3 regions of the Stenotrophomonas sp. TWI819 genome follow, and region 2 is predicted to be linked to each of the others. Evidence: predicted binding sites of a transcription regulator. Region 2 holds the regulator's gene; each other region holds the start of a gene.

Region 1 (7,269 bases), on a different contig from region 2:
GACGCGCTGATGATGGCGCTCGATGCGCACCCCAACATCGAGATCCGCCTGTACAACCCGTTCCGCAACCGCAACGGGCTCTGGCGCCTGGTCGAGATGGTGCAGCGCGTTTTCAGCGTCAACCACCGGATGCACAACAAGTCATGGATCGCCGACGGGCGCGTGGCGATCGTCGGTGGCCGCAACATCGGCGAGGAATATTTCAGTGCACGCCCGGATGTGAACTTCCGCGACCTGGACCTGCTGGTGGCCGGCGAAGCGGTGCAGCAGGCCAACACGATTTTCGACGATTACTGGAACAGCGATACCGCCGTGCCGATCCGTGCGCTGGCGTTCTACACCGAACCGCAGCTGCGCCTGCTGATCCGCGAAAGCGAGCACGAAGCGCGCCTGGACAGTGCCAAGCCCTACCTGGAACGCGTGGCGCGTTCGCAGGCGGAGAAATCGTATTACCGCGATGCGCTGGATCTGCACTGGTCACACCACGTGGAGATCGCCTCGGACCCGCCCATGAAGCACCGCCGCGACGATCAGGCCGGCTGGCTGGTCACGCGCCTGGTGCAGGAACTGGAAAGCGCCCAACACAAAGCCCTGCTGATCTCGCCCTACTTCGTGCCCGGCGAGGACGGCACTGAAGGCTTGGGTGCGATGGTCGCGCGCGGGGCCCAGGTTGGGGTCATCACCAACTCCCTGGCTGCCAATGATGTGGCCGCCGTGCACAGCGGTTACATGCACTACCGGGCACCGTTGCTGCGCAGTGGCGTGCAGCTGTACGAGCTCAAATCGCGCGGCAACGTCGATGGCGGCGGTCTGTTCGGCAGCAGTGGCGCCAGCCTGCACACCAAGGCCTTCATGATCGACGACCGGCGCGGCTTCGTCGGCTCGTTCAATCTGGACCCGCGCTCGGCCTATCTGAACACCGAGATGGGCGTGCTGTTCGACGATCCGGTGCTGGCGGGCCAGCTGCGCAAGGAATACCTGCACCTGGCCGACCCGCGGCAGAGTTACTGGGTAACGCTGGGTCCGGAGGGCGACGTCCGCTGGCTGGAGCGTGATGCGCAGCCGCCGCATTGGCTGTACACCGAACCCGATGCCGGGTTCTGGCTGCGGGCCAGCGCGCGCGCGATCAGCTGGCTGCCGCTGGAGTCACAGCTCTAGCTCAGCCAGCGTGCTCCACCTCGACGCCAGGCTCATCGCCCTCCAGCGTTTCCACCGCACGCCCATGGACGCGCCGCCAGATCCACTGCAGTGCATGCGGCGGTGTGTCGTCCAGTTGTTCCAGCCAGGCCAGTGCCTGGACCTGCCCGATCTGGCCATGGCGGCACAGCAGGCTGGCCGCAGCCACTGCCCGCGCGAACCGCAGGCTCGCGGCCAGGCCGGTGCCGCTCTGCCGGATCAGGGCGTCATGGACGGCCTTGGGCAACTCCCATGCCGCAGCGATCCGGCTCGCCACCGGCAGGGTCCAGCTATCGAGCAGGTCGGCGGCCAGCACGCGCGGCGGCGCGGCCACCTGCTGCTGCGCGCAGGCATCGAGCAGGTGGCGCATCACCAGCGCCGCGCCGAGCCCCTGGGTCAGGCCAAGCCACTGCGCAGCGAAACCGTCCTCATGGGTCACCGTGCGCGCATGGTCGGCGGCAACGCGCGAGGCCAGCAGCGCATGCTCCCAGATCACCGCGCTGAACTGCGGAAACGCATCGCACTGCAGCTGCATCACCGGCTGCACCAGCACCGCGCTGATGATCTGGCGGATGCCGTCGGTGCCGACCAGGGTGACGGCGCGCTGCAGGGTTTCCACCGGCTTGGCCTGCACCCGGTAGACGGGACTGTTGGCAATGCGCAGCAGGTTGCCGGTCAGCACCGGATCCTGGCCGATGATCCCGGCCATCGCGCGCGCCGAGGCGTCGCTGTCGTTGACGGTCTGGATGAGCTGCGGCAGCAGCTGCGGGCGGCGAGGCAGGTGCTTGGCCGACCAGTCCCGGGCCAGCAGCGACGCGGTGACCGCATCGCGAAGCTCGACCGTGTGCCGCACGGCGGCATCGGCGGCATCGCCGCTGCGCGGCACCAGGGCAAGCGCGTGCAGGCCGGCCTGCAGGGCAGCCACCGGATCGGCCCCCTGACACAGGGGCGGGGCCGCGGCCGCTGCCGCCGGGGAGTGCCCGCGTGCCGCGCGGGCGGCCGATGGCGCTGCCACGGCCCGCCGACGGCGGAGCAGCAGCCCCCCACCCAGCAGGGCTGCCACCAGGACCGCGATGAGGACCGCGCCCGTCACGCCAGGGCTCCTGGCCACGTGGGGTACCGCACTTGCCTTGTTGCGACTGCGCCCACGTGATCCGTCCTGCGATTGCCGGTGATGCACACCCTTGCGACGGCATCGGCCTGCAGGTCAGCAACTTTAATGGCGGCCACGATGGCGCCGGCCCGGCCCGTCACCAGGGGCCCCTGACAACACCCTCCAGCGGAATGCTCTAGAATGGCGCCGCGCGACCCGTCCGAGACCCGACGACGTCGCTTTTTTTGTTTTACACCCCACCTTTTGCTGGCGCGTTCGCCGCTGTTCGCCACCGTTCGCACCATCGGAGCCACCATGTTATTTGAAACCCTCGAATCTACCGGTCACGAGCAAGTGGTGTTCTGCCACAACCGCGATGCCGGCCTGAGGGCGATCATCGCGATCCACAACACCACGCTGGGCCCGGCCCTGGGCGGTGTACGCATGCGTCCCTACGCCAGTACCGACGAGGCTCTGGAAGATGCGTTGCGGCTGAGCCGCACCATGACCTACAAGAACGCGCTGGCCGGCCTCAACGTGGGTGGCGGCAAGGCCGTGATCATCGGTGACCCCAAGCGCGACAAGACCGAAGTGCTGTTCCGCGCGTTCGGCCGTTACGTGGATTCGCTGGGCGGGCGTTACATCACCGCCGAAGATGTCGGCACCGACGTCAACGACATGGAGAACATCTACCTGGAAAGCGAATACGTCACCGGCGTGCACCAGGTCCACGGTGGCTCCGGCGATCCGGCACCGTTCACTGCCTATGGCGCGCTGCAGGCGCTGATGGCCTCGATGCAGCACAAGCTGGGCCATGAGGAAGTCGGCAAGGCCAGCATCGCGGTGCAGGGCCTGGGCCACATCGGCATGGAACTGGTGAAGCTGCTGCGCGACCGCGGCGCCAAGCTGTACGTCAGCGACCTGGACAGCACGCGGGTCGAGCGCGCGGTGACCGAGTACGGTGCCGAAGCCGTCAAGCCGGAGGACATCTACGACGTCAACGCCGACATCTTCGCCCCGTGTGCGCTGGAAGGTGCGATCAACCCGGAGACGCTGCCGCGCCTGAAGTGCAAGATCGTCTGCGGCACCGCCAACAACCAGCTCTCCAGCCTGGACGTGGGTGACGAGCTGCATGCGCGCGGCATCCTCTACGCGCCCGATTACGCGGTCAACGCTGGCGGCGTGATGAACGTCTCGCTGGAAATCGACGGCTACAACCGCGAGCGTGCGATGCGCCTGATCCGCAGCATTTACCACAACCTGGGCCGCATCTTCGCGCTGTCGCAGAGCGAAGGCATCGCGCCACAGCGCGCCGCCGATCAGATCGCCGAGTCGCGCATCCTGTCGATCGGAAAGTTGAAGATGCCGCTGGGCCGCGCCACGCCGCGGCTGGGAACGCTGCGCGGCAACTGATCTGCTGCGGCGATCAAAACGAAGAGGGCGCGATCATGGATCGCGCCCTCTTTTTTGTAGCGCCCCTCGCGGTGGGGCCTGCCCTCAGAACCCGGCCGAGTAGCGCAGCTGCACCTGGCGCAGATCGCCACGCGGGCCGAACCGCTGGTCATAGCCGAACGCCAGGCGCGTTTTGCGGCTCAACCACGATTCCACCGACAGCCCGAACAGGCCGCCCGAGCGCGCCGGCTGCAGGCCGGACAGTGGCGCCCAGGCCTCCACGCCCACGAAACTGGCCGCCTGCACCTGCCCCGTACTGGCCAGGTGCTGCTGCCACTCGGCATAGCCGCGCAGCGACCACCCACCCCAGCGACGCTCGGCACGCATGCCGATCAAGGCCTGGGTGCGCGTACTGACCGCATCGAGCGTGCGCAGGCCGAAGCCCATGCCGCCCTGCTCGCTGAAACCGTCGCTGTCCACGCGGGCATATTCGGCGCCCAGATACGGCGTCAGCGACGCGATGGCGTTGCCGAAGCGATACCCCGATTCCACGCTGGCTGCACTGAAGCTGCCGCCATAGCGTGCATTGACACCGTACTGGCCCGCGCCAAGCAGCAGCTGGCGGTCGATCTCGCGCGTGAACTGACCCGCCCCCAGCTGCCCCATCGCATAGGCACGGCCGGTGCCCCAGCCTGCATACAACTGCGCCTGCGACTGGCGGTCGCGCCCACGGTCGCTGCCCCAGTCACGGCCGCCGAAGCTGCGCGTCTCACCGAAGGCGAACCCCAGCATGCCGTGGCTGCCCAGCGCCATGTCCTGCCCCATCATCCAGCCCCGGGTGGCCACGCCGTTGCCGGCAAAGCTGCCCTGCCCGGCCTCGCCCAGCGCGCTTTGCCAGGTACCGCGCAGACGCGGTGCGCCCTGCACTTCGCCAACGCGGGCAGAGAGCGCACGGCGGTTCATGTCGATGCTGTCGAAGGTCGATGCGGCCGCCAGCGCATGGGCCTTGCCGGAGAGGCTGTCCAGGCTCGCCTGCAATGCGCCGGTCCCATCCACGCGCTGCAGCTCACCGGCCGCCCCCGCGAAGCCGGCCAGCGCACCTCCGCTGCCATCAAGGACCTCGAACGCCGATTCCACCCGCGCCGCCGAGGCCAGCGTGATGCCGCCCAGGCCGGCCTGTTGGGTCGCGCTGGTGACGTTGATCCGCTCGGTGACCAGGCTGACATCGTTGCTCGCGTGGATCAGGCGGGTCTCGATCAGCGTGCCCGTCGCCAGCGCATTGGTCACCTCGGCAAACGTTCCGCTCACGCCACCATCGGCATGCAGCAGCGCCTGCGTGCGCCCATCCGCGGCCACGTAACCACTGAGGATGCTGTTTACGTGCACGTTGCCGGCCAGCGACGCCGTACCATTGATCTTGAGCGCATTGGCGCCGAGCGCCACCACCAGCTGCGCACCGGCGCGCTGCACGTAATTGCCCTCGATGGTGGCGTCGATGTTGGCACTGCGCAGGATCACGCTGGCGCCGTTGTCCACGTTGCCCCCGACCCGCGTCGTGCCGTTCATGAACTGCAGGGCCGCATTGTCGGGGCTGCCGGCCTGCGGCGCGATGAGCACATTGGAACGGATCGAGGCGCCACCGCGCAGCGCGAGCGTGCCGCGTTCGATGCGGGTGTCACCGCTGTAGGTGCTGACACCGGCCAGCGTCAGTGATCCAGCGCCCTGCTTGATCAGTCCGCCTTCGCCGCTGATGTCGTTGGCCCAGACCGAGTCCAGGCCAAGCGTCCCGACGGTGGCGGTGGTGTCGCCCCAGTCGAACCGGGCCGGCCCGTTGATCGCCTTGGCGATGTTGAGCAGGCCATAACCGAAGGTGCTGTCCACGCCACCTGCGCCGAGATCGGTCGCCGTGCCGAGCAGGGTCTGCCGCACCAGGTCGTTGGTGAAGTACGGGTACTTCTGCCACACCAGTGCGGCCGCGCCGGAGACCAGCGGCGCTGCATAGGACGTGCCCGAGCCGTAGTAGTACGTGGGCGTGCCGCCGGTGTTGGCCGGATCGACGTACGCCGCGGTGCCCGGGGCGGCGAGGCAATAGCGTGCTGCCACGCCGCACGCGTTGGCGTAGGAAGCCAGCTTGCTCGGGTCGGCGGTATCGACCGCGGTCACGCTGAGCCAGCCACGCTCCAGATCCGCTGCCGGCAGGCTGCCGCCGGTGCCCGGCTGGCTGGGCAGGGCCGCCATGCTGGAGGGATCGGCCTTGCTCTCGTTGCCGGTCGCGAACACCACCAGGCCGCCATTGCCGATGATGAAAGGACGGTACTCCTGGGCAATCGGCGCGGTGGCGGCCGGATTGGTCCAGTACAGGCCGCCCCACGAGTTGTTCATGATCTTGACGCCGGCATTGATCAGATCCTGGTGCACGGGCGCCAGGCCCAGCGCACCGCTGACCTGGTTGCCGCTGCCGGACCCATCATCGACCGGGCTTTTGTCGGCGATGATCCGTGCCGACACGATCTGCGCATCCGTCGCCACACCGCCTGGCCAGCTTCCCACCCGGCGACCGGCCGCCAACTGGGACACCACGGTGCCATGCCCGACCACATCATCCACGTTGAGGTTGTTCACCCGCGGATCGACGTAGTTGTAACTGGCCACGACGCGTCCGTTGAGCGCCGGATGGCTGCGGTTGACGCCTGAATCGACTACGCCGATGCGCACGCCGGCGCCGGTCCAGCCGGCCGCCTGCGCGGGACCGGCCTGGATGATGCTCAGGTGCGCATCGAAGGCCGGCTGTGCCGGCGGTGCCGTGGTCGGCGGTGGCGTCGGGGGCGTGGTGGGGGGCGGCGACGGCGGGGTAGTCGGTGGAGGCGATGGCTCCAGGTCCCCGCGGACATTGCTGCCCCCGCCTCCACAGGCGCTCAACGCCAACGCCAACGCCGCGGCCAGGGCCGACCTGCCGATCACAACCTGTTTCATCCCCGCTCCCCTTGTGAATGGACCTTCCCCACCTGTCGGCCTCCCGGGCAGACACCGGCGGTCAATGCCGACCCTCTATACTGGACCGACCCCCACGCAGTCTGCCGGGAAATGCGTCGGCTTCCAACGCCCGCGTTCCCATTCCGCTCTTCGCTCACGCACCAAAGAGATTGCACATGTCCAACATCGTCATCGCCGCCGCCAAGCGCACCGCCATCGGCTCCTTCCTGGGCCAGTTCAATGGCGTGCCGACGCCGACCCTCGGGGCCACCGCGATCGCCGCGGCCCTGGAACACTCCGGGATCCCGGCTGCGGACGTTTCCGAAGTGATCATGGGCTGCGTGCTGCCGGCCAATCTCGGCCAGGCGCCGGCTCGCCAGGCCGCGATCGCCGCCGGGATTCCGGTCTCCACCGGCGCCACCACCCTCAACAAGGTGTGCGGCTCGGGCATGAAGGCCATCATGCTGGGGCATGACCTGATCAAGGCCGGCTCGGCCAGCATCGTGGTTGCCGGCGGCATGGAATCGATGTCCAACGCCCCGCACATGCTCCCCAACTCACGTACCGGCAACCGCTTCGGCAATTTCCAGGCGGTCGACCACATGGCCCACGACGGCCTGGTCAATGCCTATGAC
Region 2 (7,269 bases):
CGATGGCCGGCATGAAGCGCCTGTACGGCCCGGAAGCGATCGCCGAGTTCACCAAATCCCTGCTGCGCATCGCCTTCGTCGGCACCGCGGCCGGGCTGGTGGTCTGGCACGGCATCCGGCCCCTGCGCGATCTGCTCAACCAGCCGCTGGAAACCGCCATGGTCCATGGCCTGGGCTTCACCCTGAAGCTGATGCTGGCCACCGGCGGCGCGATGATGCTGCTGGCCTTCATCGATGCGCCGTACCAACGCTGGAACTGGATGCGCAAGCTGAAGATGACCCGTGAAGAGCTGCGCCGGGAAATGAAGGAAAGCGAGGGCAGCCCGGAGGTCAAGGGCCGCATCCGCCAGCTCCAGCAGCAGCTGGCCAACCGCCGGATGATGGAAGCGGTGCCCACCGCCGACGTGGTGGTGGTCAACCCGACCCACTACGCGGTCGCCCTGAAATACGAGGGCGGAAAGATGGGCGCCCCCACCGTGGTGGCGTTGGGCGTGGATGAAACCGCCCTGCGTATCCGTGAAGTGGCCGACGGCAACAAGGTCGCCATCGTCTCCGCCCCGCCTTTGGCACGCGCCTTGTATCGGGAAGGTCAACTTGGAAAGGAAATTCCCGTGAGACTGTATTCGGCCGTGGCCCAGGTCCTCTCCTACGTCTACCAGCTGCGCAGCTGGCACACCGGCCCGATGCCGGCCAGCCCCAGCATCGACATCGATGAATTCGGCAAGGGAGCCCGCTCATGAGCGCACAGCCCGCTGCAGGCGGCATGAACGTCCGCCGCGCCCTGGACATGATCCGCAACGGCCTCGGCGCCCCGCTGATCGTGCTGGCGCTGCTGGCCATGGTGGTCGTGCCGCTGGCCCCGCCGGTGCTCGATGCACTGTTCACCTTCAACATCGCCATCTCGCTGATGGTGCTGCTGGCGGTGGTCTACGTGAAGCGCCCGCTGGATTTCACCATCTTCCCGATCGTGCTGCTGATCACCACCATGCTGCGGCTGGCGTTGAACGTGGCCTCCACGCGCGTGATCCTGCTGCATGGCCAGAACGGCCACGAGGCCGCGGGCAAAGTGATCGCCGCCTTCGGCGAGTTCGTCATCGGCGGCAACTACGCGGTCGGTATCGTGGTGTTCGCGATCCTGACCATCATCAACTTCGTGGTGATCACCAAGGGTGCCGGCCGCGTGTCCGAAGTGACCGCGCGCTTCATCCTGGACGCCATGCCCGGCAAGCAGATGGCCATCGATGCCGACCTAAACGCCGGTTTGCTGACGCGTGAAGAGGCCAAGGCCCGCCGCGAAGAAGTCCGCGAGGAAGCCGACTTCTACGGCGCGATGGATGGCGCGAGCAAGTTCATCCGCGGCGATGCGATCGCCGGCATCCTGATCCTGTTCATCAACTTGATCGGCGGCCTGGCCGTCGGCGTGCTCCAGCACGGCATGCCGTTCGGCGATGCCGCGGCCACCTACACCCTGCTCTCCATCGGTGACGGCCTGGTGGCGCAGCTGCCGGCGCTGCTGGTGTCCTCCGCGGTGGCCATGCTGGTCACCCGCGCCTCGCGCTCGCAGGACATGGCCCAGGCCATGATGGGCCAGGTGTTCGGCCAGTACCGCGCACTCACCATCGCCGCGGCGATCATGGGCGTGGTCGGCCTGGTGCCGGGCATGCCCAACGTCGCCTTCTTGACGCTGTCGGCGATCCTCGGCGTCGTCGCCTGGAAAGCCTGGAAGAAGAGCGTGGCCACTGCGCGCGCCGCCGAATCTCCCGCTGCCAATCGTCCTGAAGCACTCGGCCTGCCCGGCGGCACCCCCTCGCCCACCGCCGAACTGACCTGGGACGAACTGCGCCCGGTCGATCCGCTCGGCCTGGAAGTCGGCTACCGGTTGATTCCGCTGGTCGACAAGAACCAGGGCGGCGAGTTGATGGCGCGGATCAAGGGTGTGCGCCGCAAGCTCACCCACGACATCGGCTTCCTGATTCCCTCGGTCCACATCCGCGACAACCTCGAACTGCCCGCCACCGCCTACCGCCTGCTGATTCACGGCGTCCCGGTAGCCACGGCCGAGATCCACCCGGACCGCGAACTCGCGCTGGACCCGGGCAGCGCGCTGGGCACGCTGGAAGGCATTGCCGGCAAGGATCCCGCCTTCGGCCTGGACGCCACCTGGATCCAACCGCACCAGCGCGCCAACGCCGAAACGATGGGCTACACCGTGGTCGATCCGGCCACGGTGGTCGCCACGCATCTGTCGCACCTGATCCGCGAGCACGCCCCGGAACTGCTCGGCCATGAAGAAGTGCAGCAGCTGCTGGCCAACCTGGCCAAGAGCGCACCGAAGCTGGTCGAGGATCTGACACCCAAATCGCTGCCGCTCTCGGCCGTGGTGCGCGTGCTGCAGAACCTGCTGATCGAACGCATTCCGATCCGCCAGCTGCGCAAGATCGTCGAATCGCTGGTGGAAAGCGCCCCGACCAGCCAGGACCCGGCGGTGCTGACCGCTGCCGTGCGCAACGCGCTGGGCCGTTTCATCGTGCAGGAGATCGCCGGAATGTCGGCGGAGCTGCCGGTGTTCACCCTCAACCCGCAACTGGAACGCGTCTTGCAGGAGTCCACTCAGGGCAACGGCGCCGCGCTGGAACCCGGACTCGCTGAGCGACTGCATCAAAGCCTGGCCGAATGTGTCGGCAAGCAGGAAGCGAAGAACGAGCCGGCGGTCGTGCTGGTGCCTGGCCCGGTACGTGCCGCGCTGGCACGGCTGGTACGCCACAGCGTCCCCTCGCTGTCCGTACTCGCCTACAGCGAGGTGCCCGAGGACAAACGGCTGAAGCTGGTCGGCACGATCAGTTGAGCCAGGCGCCCGACGGCACCGCGACAGAAAACAGACACCCCACTCGAATTCACCGCAGCAGGAAATAAAGGGAATCCCTGACCGTGCAGACCACCGACAACCAGCGTTTCCCTTCCACCACTCCGCCGCCCCAGTCCCGGTACCACAGCATGAAAATCAAACGCTTCGTCGCCTCCGATATGCGCTCGGCCATGAACCTGGTGCGCAAGGAACACGGTCCTGACGCAGTGATCCTGTCCAACCGCCGGATCGCCGAAGGTGTCGAGATCGTGGCGGCGGCGAACTACGACGAGGGCGCAGTGCAGCGCGCCCTGGAAGCGGCCCGCAAGGATGTCGCTCCGCCGCCGGCCCCGCGCCCGCGCAGCGCCGCCGATGCCGTGATCGCCGCCGTGACCCGTCGCAAGACCCCGGTGGCCACGCCCGAGCCGGTGGCCGCCACCACCTCGGCCGTTGCCGCCCTGGCCCGCGCCGCTGTCGGCGCGACCGGTCGCACGCTCGATACCGCCAACGAAAGCGTGCCCCAGCGCGGCAGCGATGGCTTTGCCGCTACCCTGGCCCGCGCCAGCGTCAGCCCCGCCGTCAACGAACCGTCGCTGCCGGAGCAGATCTTCGCGCCGTTCAATGTCGAGCAGGCTGCCGCAGCCTCGCCCGCCGCACCGATGGAGGCTGTCGCGGCCCCGGCCCCGATCAACCGCGCCCGCTTCGTGATCGACCCGCCGCTGGACGACGCCGACGAACCCGCACTGCCGGCCGCCGCGGTGCTCGCCCCGGCCGCGATCGTGGCTGCCGCGGTACCGCCGGCGCTGCCGCTGCCGGTGACCACCGCGGCCGCCGCCAACGAACCGGCACCGGTCGTGGCCAGCGCGCCGGAGCTGAGCCTGATCCCGCGCGACGACGAAGAAATCCGCCAGCTGCGTCACGAAGTGGCCGGCATGCGCCACGTCATCGAGCGCGAGATGCACCGCTTCACCGACGAACGCCTGCGCGGCTCGCCGGTCCGTGCGGCCGCCTTGGACCTGATGGACGAATACGGCTTCGATGCCGGGATCAGCCGCGACGTGGCCATGCAGATCCCGCTGGACACCGAAGCCCACCGTGGCCGCGGCCTGATGCTCGGCCTGCTCTCCAGGAAGCTGCCGATCGCCCCGGTCGATCCGCTGGAAGCCGGCGGTGTGATCGCCCTGGTCGGCCCGACCGGCGCCGGCAAGACCACCACCATCGCCAAGCTGGCCTCGCGTTTCGCCGAAGCCCACGCCGCCCGCGATGTCGCCCTGGTCACCACCGATACCGGCCGCATCGGCGCCCGCGAACAGCTGTACGGCTTTGGCCGCCAGCTCGGCATCGCGGTTCACGAAGCCAGCAGCGGCAGCGACCTCAACCAGCTGCTGGAGCGCCTGAAGGACTACAAGCTGGTCCTGATCGACACCGCCGGCCTGGGCCCGCGCGACCGTGCACTGGCCGCCCAGCTGCAGTGGCTGCGGGCCGCCGAGCAGATCCGCACCCTGCTGGTGCTGCCGGCCAACACCAGTTTCGGCGATATGGACGAGGTGGTCCGCCGCTTCAGCGCCGCCAACCCCCAGGGCGTGGTGCTGAGCAAGCTGGATGAGACCGGCCGCTTCGGTACCGCCCTGTCGGTGGCCGTCGACCACCGCCTGCCGATCACCTGGATCACCGATGGCCAGGACGTTCCTGAAGACCTGCACCGTGCCAGCGCGGCCAATCTTGTACTTCGCCTTGAAGATTTGCGCCGCGCGGCCGATATGCCCTGCAACCCGGAGTTGAACCATGCCGTCGCGTGAGTACGCCAAGCTGACCCAGACCTTCCCGTTGTCGGCTACCCGAAGCCAGCCGCTGGGCCCGGTCCGCACCATCGCCGTCACCGGCGGCAAGGGCGGCGTGGGCAAAACGAACGTTTCGGCCAATCTGGCCGTGGCGCTTGCCAGCATGGGCAAACGTACCCTGCTGCTGGATGCCGACCTGGCCCTGGCCAACGTCGATGTGATCCTGGGCCTGAAGCCGACCGTGACCCTGGCCGACCTGGTCGCCGGGCGCTGCACGCTGGAGGAGGTCATCATCGAAGGTCCCGGCGGCGTGCTGGTGGTGCCGGCCGCCTCGGGCCGCCGCAACATGGCCGAGCTGCAGCAGGCCGAGCACATCGGCCTGGTCAACGTGTTCTCCGAGCTGGAGCGCGAACTGGACATCATGGTCGTGGACACGGCCGCGGGCATCACCGACGGCGTGCTGACCTTCTGCCAGGCCGCCCAGGACACCGTGGTGGTGGTCTGCGACGAACCGGCCTCGATCACCGATGCCTACGCCCTGATCAAAGTCCTCTCGCGCGAACGCGGCGTGGACCGCATCCAGGTGGTCGCCAACATGGTGCGCGACCCGAATGAAGGCCGGGTGCTGTACGAAAAGCTGACCCGCGTCTGCGAGAAGTTCCTGGCCGATGTGTCGCTCAACTACCTCGGCTGTGTGCCGCAGGACGACTGGTTGCGCCTGTCGGTCCAGCGCCAGCAGCCGGTGGTGAAGGCCTACCCGTCCAGTCCGTCGGCGCTGGCCTTGACCGAGATCGCACGCCGTACCGCACGCTGGCAGGCCCCGACCGAGCCGCGGGGTGGCGTCGAGTTCTTCCTGGAACGCATCCTCAAGCAACGCGGGGTGACCGCATGAAAGGCGCCGCACAATACAAAGAGGTCCAGCGGGTCGCCGCGAACGAGTGCATTGCCCAGCACTCGGACCTGGTCCGCCGCATCGCCCACCATCTGGCGGCACGTCTGCCCGCCAGCGTGGAGGTCGACGACCTGATCCAGGCCGGCATGATGGGTCTGATCGAAGCGTCGCGCAGCTATGACGCCGACCAGGGCGCCTCGTTCGAGACCTATGCCTCGATCCGCATCCGTGGCTCGATGATCGATGAGATCCGCCGTGGCGACTGGGTGCCTCGCTCGGTCCATCGCCGGGCCCGCGACGCCGCCGCCACCATCCGCCGGCTCGAACAGAGCACCGGACGCGCCGCCAGCGCCACGGAAGTGGCGGCCGCGATGGACATGCCGCTGCCGGACTACCTGCGCCTGATGGAAGATGCCTCGCGCGGCCAGGTGCTGAGCCTGGAATCACGGATCGAGGACCAGGGCGAGCTGGACACCGTCGCCCAGGGCGGCCCGACCCCGCAGCAGGTGCTGGAGCGCGGTGAGTTCGGGCGTGAGCTGGGCAACGCGATCGGGCTGCTGCCCGAGCGCGAACAGCTGGTCCTGTCGCTGTACTACGAGCAGGAACTGAACCTGAAAGAGATCGGCGCCGTGTTGGGCGTCAGCGAATCGCGCGTGTGCCAGATCCATGGCCAGGCCGTGCTGCGCCTGCGTGGCCGACTGAAAATCTTCGAGGCGGCCGACGCCGGCCTCGAGAACCATTAAGACCGAGGAAAGAGCTTTGGACAAGAACATGCGTATCCTGATCGTCGACGATTTTTCGACCATGCGTCGTATCGTCAAGAACCTGCTGGGCGATCTGGGCTTCACCAACACGGCCGAAGCCGAGGACGGGCATGCCGCGCTGATGCTGTTGCAGAGCCAGCCGTTCGATTTCGTGGTCACCGACTGGAACATGCCGGTGATGACGGGCATCGACCTGCTCAAGGCCATCCGCGCCGACGCCAAGCTCAAGACGCTGCCGGTGTTGATGGTGACCGCTGAAGCCAAGCGCGAGCAGATCATCGAAGCGGCCCAGAACGGCGTCAACGGCTACATCATCAAGCCGTTCACCGCCCAGACCCTGGAAGAAAAGCTCGGCAAGATCTTCGAGCGTCTGGCGGCGAGCGCCTGATGGAAACCCTGAGCGACAAATCAGCGCTGGTGCAGCGCCTGCAGGATGCACTGGCCGCGCTGGAATCGGGTGACGAAGCCGCGTGGCGTCAGGAAATCGACGCACTCGCCGCGCTGCGTACCCAGCCGATGATGGCCGGGTTGAACCGGCTCGCCCGCGAACTTGGCCAGGCACTGGGCGAGCTGCCCAGCCTGCCCAGCGAAGCCGGCGAACTGGACGATGCCTGCGCACGCCTTGACCATGTGGTGGCGATGACCGAACAGGCCACCCACCGCACCCTGGACCTGGCCGAAGAATGCCGCACGCTCACCGAGCAGCTGCGCGCCAATGGCTTGACGGCCGACCAGGACCAGCAGCTGGACCGCATCCGCCACAACCTGACCGAGATCGCGCTCACCCAGAGCTATCAGGATCTCACCGGGCAGATCATCCGCCGCGTGGTGGGCATCGTGCGTCGCGTGCATGAGGGCTTCAGTGCCCTGGGCCTGCCGCCGCAGGACGACACCGCGCACAAGCGTGACAACGGCCTGGCCGGCCCGGCCGTGACCGGTCTGGACCGCCACCAGGTTTCACAGGTCGACGCTGACGACCTGCTCTCC
Region 3 (7,269 bases), on a different contig from region 2:
GGCCGGCACGGCCGACGTAGAACCAGGCCAGGCTGATCAGCATGCCGATGCCCGAGGCGATGAAGACCATCTTGTACGACGGCATCGCCTTGGTGCCGAACACGCTCTCGGCCAGGTACTGGGTCAGCACCGGAGCGATCATCGCGCCGATGTTGATGCCCATGTAGAAGATGGTGAAGCCCGAGTCGCGGCGCTCATCCTTCAGGCCGTACAGCTTGCCGACCATGGTGGAGATGTTGGGCTTGAACAGGCCGTTGCCGATGATGATCGTGGCCAGGCCCAGCTCGAAGATTTCCTTGTTGGGCATCGCGACCATGAACAGGCCCGCAGCCATGATCACCGCGCCGGTCAGGATCGAGCGCTGGTAACCCAATACCCGGTCGGCAACGTAGCCACCGAAGATCGCCGCCGCATAGACCAGCGCCAGATAGGCACCATAGGTCCGGCTGGCTGCGGCCTGGCCGGCCGAGTCGCCTTCGAAGAACTGCGCGACGATGTACAGCACCAGCGCCCAGCGGATCCCGTAGAACGCGAAGCGCTCCCAGAATTCGGTCATGAACAGCATCCACAACGGGCGCGGATGGCCCAGCGTGGTCTTGAACTCCGGCAACGCCGGTTCGGGAACGGATTTCGCGGCGGTGTCTACGCTCATGCGGGATTCCTGGGTTCGGTGGAAGACATGCACGTCCGATGTGCGAAAGCAGCGCGGGAGAATCCCAGACCAACCACGTTCACGTCAAATACACGCTGATGTGTACCGCTGGCAGCACGGTCGCTGAACTTGCATCTGCAACTGCCGGTCCACGACCGGCAGCGCAGCAACGGCGGGGCCTGCCGCACCGTACGGCGGATGGACCGGCTAAATATGAATAGGCTTATTGCAGGGGATGCCCGATCAGGCATCCGGCGGCATCGGATCGTCGTTGCGGATCGTGGTGCGCACCTGGAACAACTCCGGGAAGAAGGTCAGCTCCAGCGCCTGGCGCAGGAAGCCGACCCCGCTGGAGCCACCGGTACCGCGCTTGAAGCCGATCACCCGCATCACCGTGCGCATGTGGCGGAAGCGCCACAGCTGGAAGGCGGTTTCCAGATCGACCAGGTCTTCGCACAGCGCGTACTCACGCCAGAAACGGTCGGTGTTCTGGTAGATCCGCTCGAACACCGGGTGCAGCGCATCGTCGGCCACGTGCGGCTGCTGCCAGTCCCGCCCCTGATAGCCGGCCGGGACCGGATGGCCGAAGCGGGCCAGGTAGCGCAGGAACTCCTCGTACAGGCTGGGGGCATCAAGCACCTCCTGCAACTGGGCCTGGCCGGCCGGGTCATGCGAGAACACCTGCAGCATCTGCGCGTTCTTGTTGCCCAGCAGGAACTCGATGTAGCGGTACTGCAGCGACTGGAAGCCCGACGACGGGCCCAGCACATCGCGGAAACCCATGTACTCCGAAGGGGTCAGCGTCTCCAGCACCGACCACTGCTCGGTGAGCTGGCGCAGCACCTGCTTGCTGCGCGCCAGCACCTTCTGGCATTGCCAGACCTCGTCGCGCTTGAGGTGAGCGATCGCCGCGCGCAGCTCGTGCCCCAGCAGTTTCAGCCACAGCTCGGACGTCTGGTGCTGGATGATGAACAGCATTTCGTCATGGTGCGGCGGGTTGGACAGCGGCTGCTGGGCCGCCAGCAGCTGATCCAGGCGCAGGTAGCCGCCGTAGGTCAGCCGCCCCTCCAGATCGGTGTGGATACCGGCTTCGAGATCGCGTTGGTTCTTGTCGACGGACATGGCAGGGACCGCTTGAGGGGCAGAAAGGGTAGCGCAGTGGCCTGCTGGCCGTGCATCTGGCGGCCGGCGGCTTACCGTTCCACCAACTCGGCCGAGCGCACGACGTTGACGCCGGGCCTCGGCGCCAGGGCCGCCTCGACCAGCGCGGCCGCAATGAGCTCGGCCGGATTGATCCGCCACGCCCGTGGAAGGACCGGACCCAGTGCGCCCAGCACCAGGCTGGCCAGATGCTCGCCGGTGCGCCGCTCGGCCCGCTCGCCCCCGATCAGCCCGGGGCGGACCAGGGTCAGGGAGGGGTAGCCCAGTTCCCGCAGGTCCTGCTCCAGCCGGCCTTTGACCTGGTTGTAGAAGATGCGCGAGCCCGGGTCGGCCCCCATCGCCGAGTTCAACGCGAAGGCATGCGCGCCTTGCGCCCGCGCCAGCCGCGCCACCGCCAGCGGCGCGTCATGGTCGACCCGCGCGAACGCCTCTTTGCTGCCGGCCTGTTTGATCGTGGTACCGAGCGCGCAGATCACCGCATCCACCGCCCACCAGTCGGCCTCGGCCCGCAACTGCGCGAAGTCCACCACCGGATTGACCAGCGCGGGATCGGTGATGCCCACCGGGCGTCGGGTCGGTGCAACCACCGCATCGCAGCGCGGGTCCTCCAGCAACTGCCGCAGCACGTGACTGCCCACCAATCCGGTCGCGCCCACCAGCATCACCTTCATCGCATTCTCCTGCCTCGCTCGTGCTTACCATCCTGCCATGCAGGATCGGTTCAAGCGTGACCGGACTGCGCCGATACTGTTCCAACCTCTCCACCGCTCCGGCCCCCGGCCGTGCCCTGCAAGGACCTGCCGCATGACGGACCCGCACGACCCTCCCCCCAGCCCCGGCACTGCTGTCGGGCGGCTGCTGTCGCGGCGGCAGAGCGTGGGGACCGCGGTGGACACGCGCAGCGAACCGGCCCCGGTCCTGAAGGGCGGCAGCAGCGCGATGCTGCAGCGCCTGTTTGCCGGGATCGACAGCCCCGAGCCCCTGCTGGCCGCATTTGCCAATGGCATGTCCACCCTGCCCGGCGAGCTGGGCGACATGGGCCTGCGGCTGCAGTCGGCGCAGCGCAGCGGCGACTGGGTCAGCTACGGCCGCGCGATGCGCCAGCTGATCGACAAGTACATCCGCACCATCGAACAGGAAACGCCCGACGGCCAACCCGACAGCCTGCGCCTGCGCGAGCTGCTGCGGCACACCCTCGGGGTGACCGTGGCCAGCCTGCTGCAGAACATGCCTGAACTGCGCGAAGAGCCCGGGCACCTCGCCGGTGAGGTGCATCGCTGGCATCCCGGCCAACCGCTGCAGCCGATCGAAGTCCGGCTCCGCGAGCTGTCCCACCAGATCGGCGTACGCAGCGATGGCTGGCAGGAACAGCAGGAGCTGTTGCTGAGCCTGTTCGATCTGCTGCTGGACAACATCGGCGAGCTGCTCGACGACAGCAGCTGGCTGCACGGCCAGGTGCACGCGGTGCGGTCACTGATCGGCGGCCCGCTCGATCGCGACTCGGTGGAACAGGCACGCGCCAACCTGCGCGAAGTGATCTACAAGCAGGGCCTGCTCAAGCAGGGGATCGTGGAATCCAAAGCGGCGATGAAGAACGTCATGGGCGGCTTCATCGAGCGCCTGGATGGCATGGCGGTCAGCACCGGCGAATACCACGACCGCATCAGCAGCTATGCGCTGGCCCTGAAGGAAGCGCGCAGCATCGCCGATCTCAACCAGCTCCTGCAGGACGTGCTGGTGGATACCGGCCGGGTGCAGGAACAGGCGTTGCAGGCACGCGACCACCTGGGCAATGCACGCCGCGAGGTGGAGCAGGCCGAGCAGCGCATCGCCGAGCTGGAGCAGGAGCTGCGTGATGTCTCCGGGCTGGTCCGCACCGATCCCCTGACCGGCGCGCTCAACCGGCGCGGGCTGGATGAACTGCTCGAGCGCGAAATGGCGCGCGCCGCCCGCCATGGCCATCCGCTGGCGCTGGCCCTGCTCGATCTGGACGATTTCCATCAGACCAACACCCTGCACGGCCATGCCGGCGGCGATGCGGTACTGCGCCATCTGGTCGAGGTCTGCCAGCTGCACCTGCGCAGCAGCGATGCGATCGCGCGCCTGGGCGGGGACGAGTTCGTCCTGCTGCTGCCGGAAACGCCGGCGGCGGACAGCATGTCCACCCTGCTGCGGCTGCAGCGCTCACTCGCCCAGCGGCCGCTGCCGTTGGAGGAGCAGCGGGTGCCGGTGCATTTCAGCGCCGGCCTGGCGCAATGGCAGCCGGGCGAAGCGGCGGACGCGCTGTTGCGACGCGCCGATACGGCGCTGTATGCGGCCAAGCGGGTCGGCAAGAACCGCGTGCAGGCTGCCGAGCCGGCGCGCTGATCCGATGGCTGTGATATTCCGCGCCCCGGCGCGAATCACCCGGGTATGCACATGACCCTGCCCCGCACCGCCCACGATCCACGCGCGCGCTTCGCCGCGTTGCTGGAGCAGCATCGCGGCATCGTGCTCAAGGTGGCGCGCGGTTACTGCCATCAGCACGAGGATCGGCTGGATCTGGTCCAGGAGATCAGCGTGCAGGCGTGGGCGGCATTCGAGGATTTCGACCCGGCGCGGGCGCGCTTCTCGACCTGGTTGTATCGGGTGGCGCTCAATGTGGCGATCTCGCAATGGCGTCGCCAGCAGCACCGGCAGGGCCACCACGCACCATTGGACGACGATCTGCCCGCGGTGGACGACGCCGCACCGCCCGAACACCGCCACGCGTTGCGCCAGCTGGAGCTCGCCATCCACGCGCTGCCACCGCTGGACCGCGCCCTGATGCTGCTGCACCTGGACGACCACGACCATCGGCAGATGGCCGAGGTGCTGGGCATCAGCATCGCCAATGTTTCCACCCGCCTGCACCGGGTGCGCCAGCAGCTGCGTACCCGCTTGAACCCCACCGACTGAGGGAACCACCATGCAACCGGATGAGCTCAAGCAGCTGTGGAGTCACGCCAACGCTCCCACCGACGCGCAGGAGGCCTTCGCGCTGGATGCGTGGCGCAGCCATCGGCAACGCGCCGTACAGCATCAGCTGGGGGCCTTCAGCCTGTGGCAGTGGCTGCAGCTGGCGATCTGGCTGGCCGTGGCGGTGTACTGCGGCAGCCAGTGGTGGCAGCAGCCGCCGCTGGCGGTGATGCTCAGTGCGCTGTCCCTGCACGCGTACTGCATCGCGGCCATCATCGTCAGCATCACCCGCCTGCAGCGCCGACGACAGCTGCACCCCACCCATACGGTGGTGGAGCAATCGCAGCAGTTGGCCGCGCTGCGCTGGCATACCGCACTGACCGAACTGCTGCTCGGCCTGCCGTGGTGCTGGCTGTGGCTGGCGGTGCCGGTGCTGGTGGCCTGGCAGGCGTGGGGGGTGGATCTGGGCGCGTTCGCCGCACCGTGGCTGCTGGTCTCGCTGGGTGCAGGGACGCTGGCCATGATCGCCGCGATGGTGGGTGCGCGACGCTGGGTTCAGCGTGCGCCGGCCTCACCACGGCTGCAGCGCGCGATCGACGCGCTCTCCGGGCGCCGCCTGGCCCGTGCCCGCGCCGAACTGGAGGCCCTGCGCGGGTGGGAATCGGCCTGAGCTGGCCGAGCCTCAATGCGCCGGCTTGGCCCCGCGCAGCTTCTGGAATGCGGTGACCGCGCCCAGCACCACCGCGCCGATCACCACGCCGACGATCACGTTGCCCAGCGCGTTGATCAACCAGCCCCAGCGGCCATCACCGCCCATCTCCAGAATGGCGTGATGCAGCGGCGCGATGCTGTGCACCAGGATCCCGCCGCCGACCAGGAACATGGCCGCAGTGCCAGCCACCGAGAGGAACTTCATCAGCCACGGTGCGGCCACCAGCAGGCCCCGGCCGATCGCGGCCAGCGCGGCGCCCTTGTTGGACAGATACAAGCCCAGATCGTCGAGTTTGACGATGCCGGCGACAAGGCCGTAGACGAACACGGTCATCGCCAGCGCGATCACCACCAGCGCGGTGACCTGGTTGAGGAAGGGGGCGCTGGAGACCACGCCCAGCGACAGCACAATGATCTCCGCCGAGAGAATGAAGTCGGTGCGGATCGCGCCCTTCACCTTGTCCTTCTCCCAGGCGACCATGTCGACCTTCTCATCGGCCAGTGCCTTGACCCGCTCGGCCTTGCGCTGTTCGTCCTCATCGCGCGAATGCAGGAAGCGGTGCGCGAGCTTCTCCACGCCCTCGTAGCAGAGGAAGGCGCCGCCGATCATCATCAGCGGGGTGATCGCCCACGGCAGCCAGGCACTGATCGCCAGCGCGGCCGGCACCAGGATCGCCTTGTTGACCAGCGAGCCCTTGGCCACCGCCCACACCACCGGCAGCTCCCGGTTGGCGCTGACCCCGGTCACCTGCTGGGCGTTCAGCGCCAGGTCGTCGCCGAGCACGCCGGCGGTTTTCTTGGCCGCCACCTTGGTCAGCACCGCCACGTCATCCAGCAGGGACGCAATATCATCGAGCAACGCGAACAGACTGGCACCGGCCATGGTGGATCCAAAGGAGGAAGCGGGAGCGCCGATTCTGACCGATCCGCCCCCTGTCGCGGTAGCGGGTGCGGATTCACCGGCCCACCACCCCCGCCCGGCCACACTGCCGGTGATCGTCGCCCCGGAGTCCTGCTTGAACACCACGCCCGTCGTCCCCGGTTCGCCGTCGCTGGTCAAGGGCATGAACCGTCGCAGCCAGATCCTGCGCCTGCTGTTGCGCTACCGTAATTCCGGCGTGTTTTCCGGCATGAACCTGGACGCCCGCGCGGTCCACGATGTGCCGCCGGACGGCAACCCGGAGCAGTTCGTCACCGATCTGGAATCGCTGGGGCCGACCTTCGTCAAACTGGGCCAGATGCTTTCCACCCGGCCGGACATGGTGCCGGTGGAGTTCGCCACGGCCCTGGAGCGCATGCAGGAGAACGTAGCGCCGATTCCGGTCGAGCGCGTTGCGGCGATCATCGAACAGGAGCTGGGGGCCTCGGTCTCCAAGCTGTTCGCCAGTTTCGATCCGGTCCCGCTGGGCTGCGCCTCGATCGCCCAGGTCCACCGCGCCGAACTGCATGACGGGCGCCAGGTGGCGGTCAAGGTGCAGAAGCCCGAGGTCGCCGCACAGCTGCGCTCGGACCTGGAGGTGCTGCGCAGCTTCGCGTTGGCCGCTGACCACCTCACCCAGGTCGGCCGTCGCGTACGCCTGCGCGACTGGCTCAATGAGTTCGCCAAAACCCTGATGCAGGAGCTGGACTACCAGGCGGAGGCCGAGAACCTGCAGCGCTTCGGGCAGCACCTCAAACCGTTCAAACCGCTGTGGATGCCGCAGCCGATCTGGGACTACTGCAGTCATCGCGTGTTGACCATGGAGCTGGCGCAGGGCGTGCGCGTGGACATGATCCCCGACGTGCGCCGCACCGAACAGCCGATGGCG

Evidence for each region. Region 2 encodes FliA, which starts transcription of late flagellar genes. Its sites were predicted from a motif close to TAAAGTTTNNCNNNCNNNGGCCGATAA; they were not measured.
Region 1: ABE463_RS11475 (HDOD domain-containing protein) is a predicted target of FliA. The motif match lies at 2,369-2,395, and genes of this name have one in related genera.
Region 3: ABE463_RS07115 (GGDEF domain-containing protein) is a predicted target of FliA. The motif match lies at 2,535-2,561, and genes of this name have one in related genera.

What each region holds. Positions count from the first base shown of each region.
Region 1 covers NZ_JBDJKY010000007.1:97,864-105,132, forward strand. Annotated here, with positions in the region: gene ABE463_RS11470 (phospholipase D family protein) at 1-1,158, shown strand, start outside; gene ABE463_RS11475 (HDOD domain-containing protein) at 1,160-2,230, opposite strand; gene ABE463_RS11480 (Glu/Leu/Phe/Val dehydrogenase dimerization domain-containing protein) at 2,585-3,682, shown strand; gene ABE463_RS11485 (S8 family serine peptidase) at 3,767-6,634, opposite strand; gene ABE463_RS11490 (thiolase family protein) at 6,811-7,269, shown strand, end outside.
Region 2 covers NZ_JBDJKY010000008.1:25,311-32,579, forward strand. Annotated here, with positions in the region: gene flhB (flagellar biosynthesis protein FlhB) at 1-740, shown strand, start outside; gene flhA (flagellar biosynthesis protein FlhA) at 764-2,845, shown strand; gene flhF (flagellar biosynthesis protein FlhF) at 2,995-4,644, shown strand; gene ABE463_RS12225 (MinD/ParA family protein) at 4,631-5,518, shown strand; gene ABE463_RS12230 (RNA polymerase sigma factor FliA) at 5,515-6,261, shown strand; gene cheY (chemotaxis response regulator CheY) at 6,278-6,670, shown strand; gene ABE463_RS12240 (protein phosphatase CheZ) at 6,670-7,269, shown strand, end outside.
Region 3 covers NZ_JBDJKY010000004.1:105,356-112,624, reverse strand. Annotated here, with positions in the region: gene ABE463_RS07130 (peptide MFS transporter) at 1-652, opposite strand, end outside; gene ABE463_RS07125 (tryptophan 2,3-dioxygenase family protein) at 896-1,774, opposite strand; gene ABE463_RS07120 (NAD(P)H-binding protein) at 1,846-2,484, opposite strand; gene ABE463_RS07115 (GGDEF domain-containing protein) at 2,618-4,180, shown strand; gene ABE463_RS07110 (sigma-70 family RNA polymerase sigma factor) at 4,232-4,750, shown strand; gene ABE463_RS07105 (hypothetical protein) at 4,761-5,420, shown strand; gene ABE463_RS07100 (DUF808 domain-containing protein) at 5,433-6,344, opposite strand; gene ABE463_RS07095 (AarF/UbiB family protein) at 6,526-7,269, shown strand, end outside.